2 linked regions of the Bryobacter aggregatus MPL3 genome follow. The protein of the gene in region 2 interacts with the protein of the main gene of each other region in a pairwise test. Links are inferred from orthologs where the notes say so. Each region holds a gene or a part of one and is shown on either strand. Other genes may lie near its edges. The genes, in order: hfq and rho.

Region 1 (8,238 bases), 2.1 Mb from region 2 along the record:
AAGAAGGGATTCAAGAGCAAGAGCCAGAGGGGAAAATGCTTGACGGCCAGCCAAACTCGATTGCGCTCAATCAGCGCAATCCGTTTGGGATTCAGCTTGCCCATCGTGGCGCCGCGGTGGTGATGGACAACCGCCCAAGGCGCATAGCGGGCTCGCCACCCCGCACAGCGGGCTCGCATCCCGAGGTCTGCATCGTCAGCATAGGCAAAGAAGTCTTCGTCAAAGGCGCCGATCTCGTCCAACATCGACTTCCGGTACAGCGCCGCGCAACCATCGGGCCAGAGGATCTCGCGCTGTGTATCAAACTGTCCGCAATCCACCTGCCCACTCCCACGGCCCCGGTTCTGTCCATCCCAATAGATGCCATGCCCCACCTTGTCGATCACACCGGGGCGCCCCGCCACCAGGATTTTCGAGGCCACCATCCCCACCATCGGGGAGAAGCGCGTCTCCTCAAGCAGTTCGTAAAGCCATTGCGGCTCAGCGACGGCATCGTTGTTGAGTAAGGCGACAAACTCGGCGCGAGCCGCCTGAATTCCCTGATTATTGGCAGCGCAAAAACCAAGATTTTCGCGGTTGCGGATCAAGATCGCGTCGGGAAATTCCTGCTCCACCATCTCGGCGCTTCCATCGCTTGAGCCATTGTCGACCACGATCCACTCGCAGCTTACCCCCTCCTGTCTGGCGAGCGATTGAAGACAATCGCGTAACAGGCTCACGCGATTGAAGTTAACAACAATCACACTCACTGCGGGATGGAGACTTGTCCTCGACAAACTCATGTATTATAGCGGTAAGGAAGACACCGCAAAGCACATGCAAAGCTTGGGCGTGAAGCTGCGCTTAGAACGGGAGCGGCAGAAGATCGGCATTCAGAAGATTGCCGAGGATACTCGAATCGCCCAGCGATACCTGGAAGCGATCGAGGCGGACGACTTGGCGTCCTTACCTGGAGAGTTCTTCTACCGCGCGTTCGTGCGCCAATATTCGAAGTACATCGGCTGGGATCCGGATGAGACGGAGAAGATGATTTCGCTGGTGAGTTCCGTCCCCAGTTTTGAGGCTGCCGCACCTATTGCCGCCTCCTCATCGACCTCATTGTCTGTCGCACGGGATCCACAGATCAGTGCATTGCGCGAATCGCTGAAGGACAAACCGATGCGGGATGCGCAGGAGCCCGGATTATCCAAAGCCTGGATCGCGTTTGCCACTGTGATTATTGTGGCCTGCGGAGGATACTTCGCCTGGAGAAATTTCCCGGCAGCAACAGGCACGGCGACAGTAGCGGCGAGTGCGGCTCCCGTTGCCGAGCAGCCCGCGCCTAAGACTGCTGCGCCGCCCGTGGTGCAGACAGCGCAGACGGAAGCTCCCAAGCCCCCAGAACCAGTGCCCCAGGCCCCCCAGCAGCCTGTGACGGCCAAACCGGCGGAAGGACAATTCAACCTGACCCTGCGCGCGAAGGAGACTACCTGGATTCGCATCACTTCCGATGGAGCCAAGACCTTTGGCGGCACCCTCGACGCAGGCCAGGAACGCTCGATCAATGCCCGCATGGCTGAGATCATCATCGGGAATGCCGGCACTCTGGACGTCATCTACAACGGCCAGTTGCTGCATATCGGAAACAAAGGCGAAGTGAAGACGCTGCTGATCAATAGCGAAGGTTGGAAGTTCAAGCCGAAGGCGCCGCCAGCAGAACCGTCTTCAACCACCGGTAACGGTTCCCCGGGTGCTTCTGCGCCGGGTTCGTTCTAAGAGCAGCAATTCACGCCGTCTCCGGCGTTTTGTGCTGATATCGATCTGCCGCCAGAACTGGCGCGCATAGTCGATGGCCGAGACGATCGTGAAGATGACCGCAGCCCACATGGCCAGGATCCCCGCATTGTGGAATTCCGGGGAGCGAAGGCCCGCCATCGCAAGACCCACGCCAGCAACCTGCAGCACCATCTTCGACTTTCCAAGATCGCTTGCCGGGATCAGATATCCCTCGCTGAGCGCAATGCTGCGCAAGCCACTGATCGCAAAGTCGCGGCCAATGATCAGAATCACCATCCAGGCAGGAACCGCTTTCACCTCCACCAACGCGATGAGCGAGGCAGAAATGAGTAGCTTATCCGCGATAGGATCAAGCAACATGCCAAGGGTGGTGATCTGACGCCACTTGCGTGCCAGATAGCCATCGAGCATATCGGTGAGGGCCGCCACGAGAAAGATCGCCAGCGCCAGCATCTCATTCCCCATCTCAAAGCTGAGGCCGGGTAAGTCGACGACATAGACACGGCGCTCCTGGACCAGGGCAGCAACCACCAGTGGCACAAAGAAGATCCGGGCCAGCGTTAATAGGTTAGGCAGATTCAAGCGGGAAAACTGCCCTCAGGATATCAATTCGAATTGGACCAGGCGGCCGCGCACGCTCGCTGGAACTTCCACTTCAAACTCAACCCACTCGTCAACCTCCTGCTTGGAGAGAACCTTGGTACGTTCATGCACGAGATGGAGAGGGCCACCTTCGCTGGCTGGGATGCGCAAACGCATCCACTCGACAGGGTCCATCTGCATCTCGCGATCCATCGCGGCAAGCAGCTTTTCGATTCCAGAACCATCCCAGGCACTTACGGCGATCACCTCGGCGTTGGCGTCCTGCAACACGCGGCGCCCTTGCGCCACTTGCTCAGAAGCATCCTTCACCAGATCGGCTTTGTTCAACACCAAGATCTGCCGTGTGCCTTCAGCACCAATCTCTTTCAGCACATGATGCACGTGCTCCACATAAGAAGTGGCGTGCGGACTCGAAGCATCAACGACATGCAGCAGTAACTTTGCTTCCACCACTTCTTCGAGTGTCGCGCGGAAGGATTCCACCAGCGTGGTGGGCAGGCGGCGGATGAAGCCGACGGTGTCGCTCAACAGGATCTTCCGTTTGGAAGGCAGAACAATGTGGCGAACCGTTGGGTCGAGGGTGGCAAACATTTTCGCGTCCGCCAGCACAGCAGCGTTCGTCAGGCGATTGAAGAGAGTGCTCTTGCCTGCGTTCGTGTAGCCCACCAGGGCCACGGTCTCAAGCGGCACGCTCTGGCGCTGCTTGCGTTGGATGCCGCGCCCGCTACGGACCTTCGAGAGATCCTGCTTGATGTTCTTGATGCGCCCGTTGATCTTGCGGCGATCGCTTTCGAGCTGCGTCTCACCTGGACCGCGGGTTCCGATCCCGCCGCCCTGCCGGGTCATCATGACACCACGGCCCGCAAGGCGCGGCATCAGGTAATTGAGCTGCGCCAGCTCCACCTGTAACTTGCCTTCGCGCGTCCGGGCGCGCGCCGCAAAGAGGTCGAGAATTAACTGAGTGCGATCTACTACTTTTCGCCCCAGTTCGCGCTCTAGATTTCTTTGTTGGGTAGGTGTCAGTTCGCCGTCGAAAATGACAGTGTGAGCATTCACACCTTCGGCAAAAGCCAGAAGCTCGGCCACCTTACCGGCGCCAATCAAAGTGGTGCGGTCGGCCTGCTCCCGTGTTTGTGTGAGCCGGCCTGCCACCTGTGCCCCTGCGCTCTCGGCAAGTGCATGCAGCTCATTCAACGATTCCTCAACGGAGAGTTCCGTCAGAGGATTCGAAGAATCTTTCTGCTTGCGCAAGTGAGCGCCGGCAAGAATTACAATCTCGCTCAATTAGTTTCCGTTTGATTCCACCGGAATGGGCGGGGGACTGCTCACATTGGTGTTGGAATGAGGCACAGAATGCCCAGTCTTAGACACCACTACTGTCGAAATCGCATGCTTGAAAATCAATTGTTCCTGGTTGTTCGCCTCAAGCACCACAGAGTATTTGTCAAAGCTTTTGATCCGGCCTGAGAGCTTCACCCCGCTCATCAGGTAAATCGTCAAGTAAGTCTTATCTTTGCGGGCGTTATTGAGGAAAGCCTCTTGTATATTTTGCTGTTGTGCCAGCTTTTCCATCTCGTCGCCTCTATCTTTTTTTTCGCTGTTCAACGTTTCAGCCAATAAGGACGATTGTACAACAGCATACCCTCCAAGCTGCCCGGCTAAACTGGACTTGGCATGGCTCCAGACACCCCATTGGCACTTCGGATTGCACGCGTCAGCGTGGTTGCCGGGCTCTGTCTTGCCACCCTCAAGATCAGCGTCGGGTATTGGGCAAATTCGCTCGCCGTGATTGCGGACGGCATTGAGAGTGCCGGGGATGTGGTCGCGTCGGTGATCCTCTGGCTGGGACTCCGATTCTCCGCAGAACCCGCCGACGAGAATCACCCCTATGGCCATGGGCGGGTGGAGATTCTGGCAGGGCAAGCGATCGGAGCCTTTCTCATTACCAGCGGCGCCATTCTCGGCTGGCAAACGATTCTGCATCTGCAGCAACCGCAATCGATCCCCCGTCCGTTGGCGCTCGTAACCGTCTTTTTCTCGATTGGAGTGAAGCTGTTTTTAGCCCGCTGGAAAATGCGGGCGGCGCGGCGCTTTCTTTCCGCTGCGCTCGAGGCCGACGCGGCGAACGACTGGCTGGACGTGTTGTCGGGTGTGGTCGCCATTTGCGCCGTCGCGCTGAACTATTGGCAGCCCCAACGCTTCCCGCATGCCGATTCGGTAGGGAGCATTCTCATCGCCGCGCTGGTCATCGTGCTCGGCTTTAAGGTGCTGCGCGATTCGAGCTGGGAATTGCTCGATACGATGCCATCCGCCGAAGTGCTGGCCGAGATCCGCGCCTGCGCCCTCAGCGTCCCCGGCGCTCTGGGCATCGAGAAGTGCCGGGCCCGCAAGACGGGTTTGCAGTACCACGTCGACCTGCATCTGGAGGTGCAGCCGGACATCACCGTGGACAGCGCACACACGATCAGCGGCAAAGTCCGCAGCGCAATTCGGCAGTCGATTCCCTGGGTGGCCGACGTCCTGATTCACATTGAACCCGCTCCAGAGCAGAATAAAAACTAATGGACAACATCCACATCGCCAAGCTCCTTGATGAGACCGCCGACCTGATGGAGATCGCCGCAGAAGATGGCTTCCGGATCCGGAGTTATCGCAATGCCGCAAAGGCGATTGAAGGGTATCCCGATTCCGTCCTCGCGATTCTGGCGGACACAACACGCAAGGTAACCGACATTCCTGGCATTGGAAAAGGCATCGCCGCGGTGCTCGCCGAGATCGCAGCCCGAGGCAGCTTTGAACGCCGCGACGAAATGCTGGAGAAGTACCCGCCGACTTCCCTCGAATTGCTGAAAATTCAGGGGCTCGGGCCGAAGAGTATTGCCGTGCTGATCGAGCAGTTCCGGGTGTCGACCATCGACGATCTCGAACGCATTTGCCGTGAACAAAAGCTGCGTGATCTTCCCCGCATGGGAGCAAAACTCGAGGAGAAGATTCTCAAGTCGATTGCGCAGTACCGGCGCAGCGCCGGGCGCTTCCTCATCGACTTCGCCACGGAGACGGCAAATGAAGTGAAGGATCTCTTTGCGAGTATTCCCGGCATTACCAGCATCAGCCCAGCGGGCAGTGTACGGCGGGGCAAGGAAACCATCGGCGACGTCGACATCCTGGTAGCAGGCGAGAATGCACTCGAGTCGCTGGAAGTGTTTGCCAGATGGGGCAAGGTGGATGAGCTGCTGGCGAAGGGCGAAAACAAGGCCTCGGCACGAGTCGGAGTGGAAGGCATCCAGGTGGACGTGCGGGCGCTGCCCGAGTCGAGCTTCGGCGCGGCGATGCAGTACTTCACCGGCTCCAAGGAGCACAACGTTAACCTCAGAACGAGAGCGATTCGCTTGGGCTACACGCTCAATGAGTATTCCCTGTCGAGAGAGAGCAATGGAGAGGTGATTGCGAGCGCAACGGAAGCGGAGATCTACCAGGCGCTGGGGCTCGCCTACATTCCACCGGAATTGCGAGAGAACACAGGCGAGATCGAGGCGGCCGAAAAGAACACGTTACCTGTATTGCTCGAAGTGCATGACATCCGTGGCGACCTGCATATGCACACGCGCGAGTCTGACGGACGCGGCACGCTCGAGGAGATGGCCCAGGCAGCCAAGGCCTACGGGCACGAGTACATCGTCATCACAGACCACTCGAAGGCCCTGGCGATGGCAAACGGACTCGATGAGAAGCGAGCGATCGATTTTGCGCGGATGGTGCGCGGCATTGAGATTGAAGAGTTCGGACTCAAGGTATTTTCAGGTCTGGAGTGCGACATCTTGAAAAACGGCAAGATGGACCTCGAGAACGAGGCGCTCGCCGCACTCGACTTCGTCGTCGCCAGTGTTCATAGCCACATGAATCTCGATGAACAGGCGATGACAGACCGGCTGCTGGCGGCGCTCGAGAACCCCTACATCCATACAATTGGCCACCCGACCGGGCGCGTGCTGCTGCATCGCGATGCCTATCACTATGCCTTTGAGAAGGTGGCGGCCAAGGCGGCCGAGAAGGGCGTTTACCTCGAAATCAACGCCAGCCCGGAGCGCCTCGATCTGCATGCAGCGCTGATCCGTGCGGCGAAATCGCGCGGCTGCCGCTTCACCATCTCAACCGATGCGCATCACGTCCGGAGCTTCCAGAACATGAAGTATGGCGTACAGATGGCGCGCCGGGGTTGGCTGGAGAAAGCAGACGTCATCAATACGCAAGCCCGGGCCGACTTTGAGAAGACTATTCGCCAAGCCCGGGCGGCCAGGCTAGCCTAGGATCAACGCTAGAGGCCGCCACCTCCGAGCGCTTTGACAGGGGGCCGCACTTTGAGATTCGACCATCTGGTTTCAATCTCCTGGCGGATCGTCTTGACCATCATCACCCGGACGTCGAAACGAACCCGCTGCCACTCTTCATACCAGAGGCCAGCATCCCATTTCTTGCGGCTCATCTCGTAGTTGGTGCCCTTTTCCACCTTGCCGAGCATGCCAAATCCGATGTTGATCGTATCGAAGACAAAGACCTCAAGCCGGGTGACTTCATTGTCCAGATCGTCGATCCAAACCTTGCCGTTGATCTTTTCAAAAGCTCTTGCCCGTGCATGCTTGGCCTTGTAACCCGCCTTCGGGGTGAAGGCATAGATGTCGGTTTTGCGGCCTTTGTGTTGCTCCGTGCCCACACACTGGAAATCGAGAGCATCCGGCATCTCCGTCAACCATGCGGCTTCTTCCATCTTCGACTCGGGTGGATTCTTACGATATTCCGCCACCAGCTTGCGGAGCCGTTCTTCCTGTTTCTGGACTTCCTCCGGTGGCAGAGGCTTGTCGTCTTTGCTCAAGAGCCGCACGACAACTTGTTCTTCCCACGGGTCCCGGCGCGTTACATTCACCGTGCTCGATTTCACTTCGCCATTCGGGCCCAGCTCTCTCTTTTCCAAACGGCGAACGTAGAGAAGATCGGCCTTGGTTTTCTCGCGATGCAACAGCTTGGTCAGCGACACGCGAATGCGTTCGCGGTTGCTTTCCAGCTCATCCTCTCCCCAGAGGCAGCTAACGCAGATCAACCAAATGAGTCGTCGCATGTTCTTCCTCTATCGGGCATCCTAAATATATGAAATTAGTCTCTTCAGAAGAGAAATATCACTGTAGCCTCTTCAATGTGACAGAAGACGTTGCCAAGGACCCAGACGGTTTCGAAATCAAACGGGCAATTGTGCACCATCCCGGTTCTGCAGTCATCCTCGTGGTCGACGGGAAGAAGCGGGTTCTACTAGTACGTCAGTTTCGTCTCCCCGCAGGCAAAAGCCTTTGGGAACTCCCTGCGGGTAAGATTGATGCCGGAGAGAACGCGTTACAGGCGGCCAAACGCGAGTTGATGGAGGAGACGGGGTATAAAGCGAAATCGTGGACAAAGCTCGCGTCCTATTACGCGAGCCCCGGGTTTCTAGCCGAGAAGATGAATCTCTATCTGGCCACCGATCTCAAGGCCGGCGTCGCCACTCCGATGGAGGATGAGCGGATCGAAGCCAAATGGTTCAGCTCGAAGGAAATGGATGAGCTCATCCGCACACTCAAGATTGAGGATGGCAAGACGCTCATCGGGTATCTGGCCTGGAAGCGTTTTCACGCAACCAAGCGCTAAGCAAGCGGATTGCGGCGCCGCGATGGCTCACTTCCGACTTTCGTTCCTTCGGGATCTCGGCAAAAGTCTGACCAAAGGGCGGGTAGAGAAAGTACGGATCATAGCCGAATCCACCTTCCCCGCGAGGGGCGTCGAGGATTTCGCCTTCGACAGTGCCCCGGAAAGTCCCCAGCACCGTAGTGCCGT
Region 2 (8,281 bases):
AACCCGATAAAGCTCGACGGGGCTTTCGGTGATCTCTCGAGCAACTTCAAAGCGTTGGGGCCGTCTCCTCTCCACTCGCTCTTTGAGCTCGATCACATAGGAATTGGAGTAAGCACTGCCGGGGAATCGAATCTTCACCGCGTGCTCCCCTACCGGCAAGCCTGGAGGCAGGCGCGAGTTTGCTTGCCACTCCCCCTGGGCATTGCAAGCCACAATCATCGGTGCGATCCCAAAGCCGCCAACCTCAATTAAGAGACCATGCCGGTCAACAAACTTTTCACAGTCGAAGTAGATGCAGATGTACTCATCAAGCCCCAGATGAAACTCATTGTTATGGCTTCGATTGTTCACCGCAGCAACTAATACCGGGGGCTGCTCCTGAGGGCATATTGGCGGGGCCTCCCATTTCCGACGGCAGATCAGCCCCGCACGTCCTCCGCGGCTATATTGCAAGGTGACGGAAGCAAAACCAGCCGCTCTGCACAGAGCGAGAAGACAATTTGTTGTCGGTCCAAACCAATTGTCAATCTGGCCGCCCAATTCATCGATTTCATAAAACTCCATCGACACTTGATCGCTGCGCGAATCGGATGAATCGGTGACATAAGATTCGACATAGGCAATGTCTCGCGTCAGAGAACACAGTTGCTCCAAGGCAAGGAGTGGATGACGCAGGTGGTATAGCACGCCGAGAAAGAGGACAACATCGAAGGTTCCCAAGATCTGGGAAGACATTTCATCGACATCGACAATTCTGTAATCAACGCTGGAATCTAAAACCGCAATCATGGAGCTGAATTCGCGATACTCCACACAGTCGATTGCGACAACTTCTGCCCCACGCTTCTCTAACTCGAAACTATTCCAACCCGATGCCGCACCGATGTCTAAAACCCGAAGCCCTTGGAGCTGTCCCGGCACTTCCAGGTCGCGCAGCCGCTGCTGCAGCGCATCGATCGGAATCACCCCAGGGACAATGACCCCATCGGGCAACTCCAGGCTATGATAATTTGTTTGCTGATCGATGGAGGCAACCCAATCACGCACCTTCGCTCGAAACTCTTCGCTCTGCGCCAGACTCATTCAGAAATCTCCCCCCTTATGTCATATCACTCGTTCTGAAATCAAAAATCTTAGCCGTTCATGCTCGAAAGGAAGTCCGAGTTACTCCGCGCCTTCGACAGACGTCGAGGTGGATTTCGTGGTTACCCGTTCCCTTGAACTCTTCGAAAATCACGTCGTCCATGCAGCTTACCTGGGGCTAGTGGCTTCTACTCGATTCCCGTCATCAGATCTCAAAAAATTGATAGATCCAGAAGTGCTGTTTTCGTCACGCCACGCCCCAGGCAGGAGATGGTAATGGGACTCGGCCCCGCGATGGCATCCGGTGTCACGCTCACAACAACCTTAATTGGCCAATCCACCTCTCGGGAGGGCATCCGATCGAAACTCAAAGCGATGCCTGCGTATGTCGGGGCGGCTGTACATGAGAGGTTGCTGTCGAAACCCGCTATAGCGTTCACATTGAAGAAAAACGGCTTCGTCGGCGACAAGTCAGCTGTCAAGTTAAGCGAAGGGCGATCAAACTCCTCAAAACTCAGATCGAAAGATGGAATTGGATTCTCAAAATCCGCCGAGCGGTAGGAGTCCGAACTCGCCAAAGATTCACCGTACCATCTCTCTAGCGGCCCACCGCAATTGACGCTCGCGTGCTCAATTTTGAAGTGTCCACCGGCTTGGTCTCGACGAATCTTCCAACCTGGCACAGATCCCCTTAGCGTATAGGAAAATGGCATAGCTCCCGCGGCCTCAAAGAATTCATTTACCGTATATGCAAAAGATCCGGACTGAGTCACGACTTGCACCTCCCATGTACAGGTTCCTGGCCGGAGCACTTGGATGGGAATGGCGAAGGACAGCTCCTTATAGCCAGAGGGAGGAATTGGGATTGGAGAAGCAGTTAAAGTGGGAGTTCCAGCGAGTACAACGCTAATTTGTGCACCTCCCAATTGCCACGCTACTGTTTGCCCTGCGACGTCTTTACGATCTACAAACTCCTTGATTCCTGAATCGGCATCGATCGTGAGGATTAGACCACTTCTTTGGAATGGACCGCTTTCTCCGACCGCCAGGCGCAGAGCTTCAGCATTCGCTTGCAGGATCATCGTATGAGAGCCGGGCGTTAGGAATTCTGAAGTTGCTAGCTCAAGATACTTCGTTCCCTTCTGCAATCGCCCGCTGAGCTTGTACCGACCTGCCTTACGGACGCTCAGCGCTACGGACAAACCGACAACCTCCGGCTTACCGTCACTGTCGGAATCGACAGAATAGTCTTGGACTCCACCAATTCTTCCCAACCAACGGGTAACAGGTAGACTCGCAAACGCCGACCGCTCGTAGGCAACACTACTCCAAGTACCACTGGCATTTGCCGTGAAATCGCAGTTCCCAGCATTGGAAATCGTCACCTTTGCGCCGTAGATTCCATCCCCCACTTCCCAGTCAGAATCCTTGTCACCAGAATCCAACAAACTGAAAGTACTTTTCGTACCACGCGCTTCCGCCCGAGTGAGGAAATAAGGATCAAAGGGGCCGCGGGGTTGACGGATCACAATTTCGGGAGAAGTCCACACTTGGCCAGGTGTGAGCTGCCCAACCGGTAGCATGGAAGGACTCGCCGTATGGGCGATCGTGTCCGGCTCGATGAAAAACATCAAGTCATTGAGGTTGCCAACAGCATTACTCTTCAACCTGAGCTGGGATCGAACAATTCGCACGTCACCTTCAACCGTACTCCCCAGCGCTACCCAATCTACTAACTCAACCAGCGAGGCAACATCGTGCCGACATTCCATCGTCACAGAAATTGCCGCCCCGGGTAGAGGTGTATTCCCGTCAAAGAGTGCTGCAGACAATACAGCCTCCCGATCTTCCTGAAATCCGTCATCCTTGGTGAAAATCTGAAAGCGGACGGTATCGTCATCGACGATGACATATTGGGCGTCAAAAGGATCATTGAGATTCGATGTTAGTTCCAGGCGCCAATTTCCTTTAGCAATCACGCTTGGAAACTGTACGGCAGTCGCATAGCCGACTCCCAGTTGAGGCAAACCAGTAGTGCCATCTGAATATTGGGACTCAAATTGGAATCCAAACGAAGAAGCGTTGGACGCAATGATTCTCTGATTCGAAGGACTCAAGATCGCCACTTCGACGACAGAGGGCGACTTCAATATGAGGATAGCGCCGCCCTTGGGATGAATCACAGTCCGGGTAAAGGTCATGGGTCTCACTTTCATGACACCAAGATTCCCGGAATCGAGCGGAATTTCTTTATCCTGTCCGGACAACAACATCAGAGTTAGAGCCATGCTCATGAGTAATCGCGTGCTTTTGAGAGCTTTCATCTATCTTCCCTGCGATCTTCCTGACTCGTTGCCTGAGTCTTTTGATAGGCCACCGACATCGATCATGATGACTTCCGAAATATTCGGTTGCCACAAAAGGTAGTTGAAACGAGCATACGGACTCAGAAATGGAATATAGCTTCCCACTTGAGTGATGCTGAGCCGAATCGGCCGGCCAAATCCGGCCAAATGAAAAATACGTGCTTCCGACTGAGGATCGAATATTTCAAGGTGTAAAGCGCCATCTTCATTGCGGAAGGGGCCCACCCTTGGGCCAACAGGATCCAGCTTGCTACTGAAGACATAGATGAGATATGTAAAGCGTGACGCTTGGTCAATTAAGCCCTCACAGGTATACCAGTAGCTATCGGGGAGCGCAGCGGTGAAGATTTTCCCTCTCCAATGAAACTGACCGTTGACACTTCGAGCAGCCGGAATGAAAGAATTGACGCAACGAGGATAGGCAATATTATCCATTCGCATCGGCGGTGGAGAACTGAACTCTGCAGGTTCATCTTCTCTTTTAGGCAAGATTCGCCAACCGTCCGCTACCTGTTGCGCATAGAAGTGATTTCTGTTTTTCCCATCATCGAAAGTGTCAAATTCAGCTACCAGTGGGGATGGACTGATCAGCCCCTGAAAGATGAAGGGCCCCGAATATTTCGATGCACGCATATCCAACTTGAAATACTTCACCTGACTCTCGATCGAGTCGATGTGATAACCGGGCGCGGCGCATCCAGCCATGACGGAAACGAATGGCAACCACCCATAAACACGATTCATCTGCAAGGTCTCTCTGGCATTCCCATCGGCTGCTTAGTCCGATAACCGTAGCGAGCCTGGGCTAGAAACAAAGAATCCCGCCAAACGCGACAGCGCCTGGCGGGATCTTCTTTGAAATTGGCTTCGTTTTAGCCGTTCATACTGGAAAGGAATTCCGAGTTACTCCGCGCCTTCGACAGACGATCGAGCAGCAATTCGACACTTTCGGTAGGCGAGAGCGGCGCGAGCACGCGGCGCAGCACCCAGATCCGGTTCAGCTCATCCTTCGGCAACAGCAGTTCATCCTTACGGGTGCCGCTCTTGTTGATGTCGATCGCCGGGAAGACACGCTTGTCGACCAGCTTGCGGTCGAGGTGGATTTCGTTGTTACCCGTTCCCTTGAATTCTTCGAAAATCACGTCGTCCATGCGGCTGCCGGTATCGATCAGAGCGGTGGCGACAATCGTCAGGCTGCCACCCTCTTCGATGTTGCGGGCCGCACCGAAGAAGCGTTTCGGACGTTGCAGCGCGTTGGAATCCACACCGCCTGACAGCACCTTGCCCGAAGGCGGCACCACGGTGTTGTAGGCGCGCGCGAGACGCGTAATCGAATCGAGCAGAATCACCACGTCGCGCTTGTGTTCGACCAGGCGCTTGGCCTTCTCGATCACCATTTCAGCCACTTGCACGTGGCGGGCGGCCGGTTCATCGAAGGTCGAGCTGATCACTTCGCCCTTGACGCTGCGCTGCATGTCGGTGACTTCTTCCGGACGCTCATCGATCAGCAACACGATGAGATTCACTTCCGGATGATTGGTCGTAATCGAGTTGGCAATCGACTGCAACATCATCGTCTTACCAGTGCGGGGTGGGGCGACAATCAAACCGCGCTGGCCCTTGCCGATCGGGGTCAGCATGTCCATCACCCGGCCGGAATAGTTTTCCTTCGTCGTCTCCAGCTTCAGGCGTTCCTGCGGATAGAGCGGCGTGAGGTTGTCAAAGAAGATCTTGTTGCGGGTCTCCTCCGGCGCCTCATAGTTAATCGCGTCCACCTTGATCAGGGCAAAGTAGCGTTCGCCTTCCTTCGGAGGACGGATCTGGCCGGAGATCGTGTCGCCGGTACGCAGGTCGAAACGGCGGATCTGCGACGGTGAGACATAAACGTCATCGGGACCGGGAAGGTAGTTGTATTCGGGAGCCCGCAGGAACCCGAAGCCATCCGGCAAACACTCCAGCACGCCTTCCGAGAAGATCAACCCGCTCTTTTCCGCCTGGCTCTGCAGGATCTTGAAAATCAATTCCTGTTTCCGGAGCCCGGCCGTCTGGACCAGACCGAAATCCTTGGCAATCACGTTCAGCTTCTGGATACTCATATCCTTCAGCTCAACGAGATTCAGGTTCGGCGCCTGCTCTTTGACTTCGCGACGGCGGTTCTTGCCCGCATTCTCAGCGGCAGCATTTGCTCCGTTTGCCTCGGGGGCCGTCTCTTGCGGCGAATTGGCCGCTAGCTCTTTGTTTTCGTTATCGTTTGCCAAATTTCCCTCACTCCGCGGCCACTTAAGGCCGAGAACGGCATGACTTCTCTGCCGGGCACTTCCGCCCGCATTTCTCTCATGCCCTTTTCTTCTTCCTTCCGGTTGAGCTTGTCGATCTTGGTCGCCACAACCAGGTATGGTCGCTGGTGGTATTCGAGATATTCCCGAAGTGCTCGGTCAGGTTCCATCCACCCGCGTCGCGAGTCGATGAGGAGCAGCGATAATTCGAGTGTTTGGCGTCGAAGCAGATACGCATCTGCAAGCTCTTTCCAATGTGCCGATTCTGATTTCGGAACTCTCGCGTATCCATATCCAGGTAGATCGACAAGACAAAGTCTGCTGCCCACCCGAAAAAAATTGATGGTCTGTGTCCTTCCCGGCGTAGAGCTGACAAAGGCCAACTTTTTCTTGCCGGCCAGACGATTCAGCAATGATGACTTCCCCACATTACTCCGGCCTAGGAATGCGTACTCAGGAAAAGTTTCAGGGGGAAATTGTTGTGGGTTTGCTGCGCTGGCTAGGAATTCAACATCAAACATCCCGTCTCCAATAGAAAAAAGAGGGCGTCTGAACCAACGCCCTCCATTCTAGCTCAAATTTTGAATTTTCGTGGGTCCAGATTTCTGGACCCACTCTCATCTGTTGCATGAAGCTTAGTGGCGGATATCTTCCACTGGCTTAGCCGAGTACTCGATCGTGTGCGGCGGAATGCCCACCGGCTCACTTTCAAGTGCCAGCTTCAGCACTTCATCCATGTGGGCGACAAAGTGCAGCTTCATGTTCTTCTTGACGATATCCGGGATATCGACAAGATCCTTCTCATTGTCCTTAGGCAGAATCGCTTCCGTGATGCCGAAGCGATGCGCCGCCAGCAACTTCTCTTTCAACCCACCGATCGGCAATACCTTGCCGCGCAGTGTGATCTCGCCGGTCATCGCGACGTCGCCACGCACCGGAATCTTCGCCAGCGCACTCGAAATCGAGGTAGCGAGCGTGATGCCAGCCGACGGACCATCCTTCGGGATTGCTCCCTCCGGAACGTGCACGTGGATGTCGATGTGCCGGTAGAAGTCCCGCGGCAGACCGAGTTGGTGTGCGCGGCTGCGCACATAGCTCATGGCCGCCTGCGCCGATTCCTGCATCACATCGCCCAGCTTGCCCGTCGTCGTCAGCTTGCCGCGACCCTCGAGGATTGAGACTTCCGTGGTCAGAATTGAACCGCCCACTTCCGTCCAAGCCAAGCCTGTCGTTGAGCCGATCTCGTTCTTGCGCTCGGTCACCGTGTCCCGGTATTTCTCCGGTCCCAGGAACTCGTGCACATTCTCGGCGGTGACCGTCGCCTTCTTGAATTCGGGCCTTGCCTCGGCCGGCACTGCTTCCTTCGAAGCAATGTCGACGATCTCTGCCTTCTTCTTCGATTTCGACTTCTTCACCGGCTTCTCTTCTTCGGCCGGAGTATCCATCGGCATGGACATCACCAGCGAACGGGCCACCTTGCGGAAGACGTTGCCGACTTCGCGCTCGAGATTGCGGACACCCGCTTCCCGCGTGTAACCGTTGATCAGGGCGAGCAAGCCGCTGTCTTCAAACTCGATCTGGTCGGTTTTGAGACCATTGCCTTCCAGCTGTTTCGGCACCAGGAAGCGCTTGGCGATCTCGAGCTTCTCAAGCTCGGTGTAACCGGACAAGCGGATCACTTCCATACGATCCTGCAGCGGGCCAGGAATCGTGTGCAGCACGTTCGCCGTGGCGATAAACAGCACGTTCGACAGATCGTACTCGACGTCGAGATAGTGATCCTGGAACGAAGTGTTCTGCGCCGGGTCGAGAACTTCGAGCAACGCCGCGGATGGGTCGCCCCGGAAGTCCATCGACATCTTGTCGATCTCATCGAGCATGATCACCGGATTCTTTGTTCCAGCCTTCTTCATCATCTGAATCAGCTGGCCCGGCAGCGCACCGATGTAGGTGCGGCGGTGGCCACGGATCTCGGCTTCGTCACGGACGCCACCAAGGGACAGACGCACAAACTCGCGGCCCGTCGCCTTGGCGATGGACATGCCGAGCGAGGTCTTACCCACGCCGGGAGGTCCGACAAAGCAAAGGATCGAGCCCTTCGGCTTTTCAACCAAGCGGCGGACGGCGAGGAACTCCAGAATGCGTTCCTTGATCTTGTCGAGGCCGTAATGATCGCTCTCGAGAATGTCCTTCGCGAAATTCAGATCGCGAATTTCCTTCGAGGCTTTCTTCCACGGCACGGCAAGCAGCCAATCGAGGTAGTTGCGGCTGACGGTCGACTCGGCCGACATCGGCGGCATATTTTCCAAACGGCGCAGTTCGCTCATCGCCTTCTCAAAGGCGTCCTTGGGCATGCCCGCAGTTTCGATCTTCTTCTTCAGCTCGTCGTATTCGCTCTTCTCGCCGCGGCCCAGTTCCTTCTGAATCGCCTTGATCTTCTCGTTGAGGTAGTACTCTTTTTGCGCCCGCTCCATCTGGCGCTTCACGCGCCCCTGGATCGTGCGGTCCACCTGCAACTTCTCGATTTCGATATCGAGCATTTCGGCAACGCGGGTC

What was found.
Region 1: the proteins of rho (region 2) and hfq interact in binary tests that used the Escherichia coli proteins (3 or more experiments, as listed by UniProt). The link is inferred for Bryobacter aggregatus MPL3 from one-to-one orthologs.

Annotation. Positions count from the first base shown.
Region 1 is NZ_JNIF01000003.1:3,332,497-3,340,734, reverse strand. What follows is about bases 2,308-5,240. They hold hfq (RNA chaperone Hfq), read right to left. Parts: upstream 3,952-5,240; coding sequence 3,664-3,951; downstream 2,308-3,663. Other genes in these bases: polX (DNA polymerase/3'-5' exonuclease PolX), read left to right, coding at 4,941-5,240; M017_RS0115500 (cation diffusion facilitator family transporter), read left to right, coding at 4,054-4,941; hflX (GTPase HflX), read right to left, coding at 2,374-3,663; pgsA (CDP-diacylglycerol--glycerol-3-phosphate 3-phosphatidyltransferase), read right to left, coding at 2,308-2,358. In the rest of the region: M017_RS0115525 (glycosyltransferase family 2 protein), read right to left, coding at 1-782; M017_RS0115520 (helix-turn-helix domain-containing protein), read left to right, coding at 724-1,755; more of pgsA, read right to left, coding at 1,705-2,307; more of polX, read left to right, coding at 5,241-6,686; M017_RS0115490 (hypothetical protein), read right to left, coding at 6,695-7,492; M017_RS0115485 (NUDIX hydrolase), read left to right, coding at 7,522-8,052; rdgB (RdgB/HAM1 family non-canonical purine NTP pyrophosphatase), read right to left, coding at 8,006-8,238. UniProt on the Escherichia coli protein: RNA chaperone that binds small regulatory RNA (sRNAs) and mRNAs to facilitate mRNA translational regulation in response to envelope stress, environmental stress and changes in metabolite concentrations.
Region 2 is NZ_JNIF01000003.1:1,264,250-1,272,530, forward strand. Bases 3,515-6,490 are described here. They hold rho (transcription termination factor Rho), read right to left. Parts: upstream 5,708-6,490; coding sequence 4,322-5,707; downstream 3,515-4,321. Other genes in these bases: M017_RS0106185 (hypothetical protein), read right to left, coding at 3,515-4,193; yihA (ribosome biogenesis GTP-binding protein YihA/YsxC), read right to left, coding at 5,677-6,246; lon (endopeptidase La), read right to left, coding at 6,361-6,490. In the rest of the region: M017_RS0106175 (methyltransferase domain-containing protein), read right to left, coding at 1-1,083; M017_RS0106180 (hypothetical protein), read right to left, coding at 1,296-3,407; more of M017_RS0106185, read right to left, coding at 3,408-3,514; more of lon, read right to left, coding at 6,491-8,281. UniProt on the Escherichia coli protein: Facilitates transcription termination by a mechanism that involves Rho binding to the nascent RNA, activation of Rho's RNA-dependent ATPase activity, and release of the mRNA from the DNA template.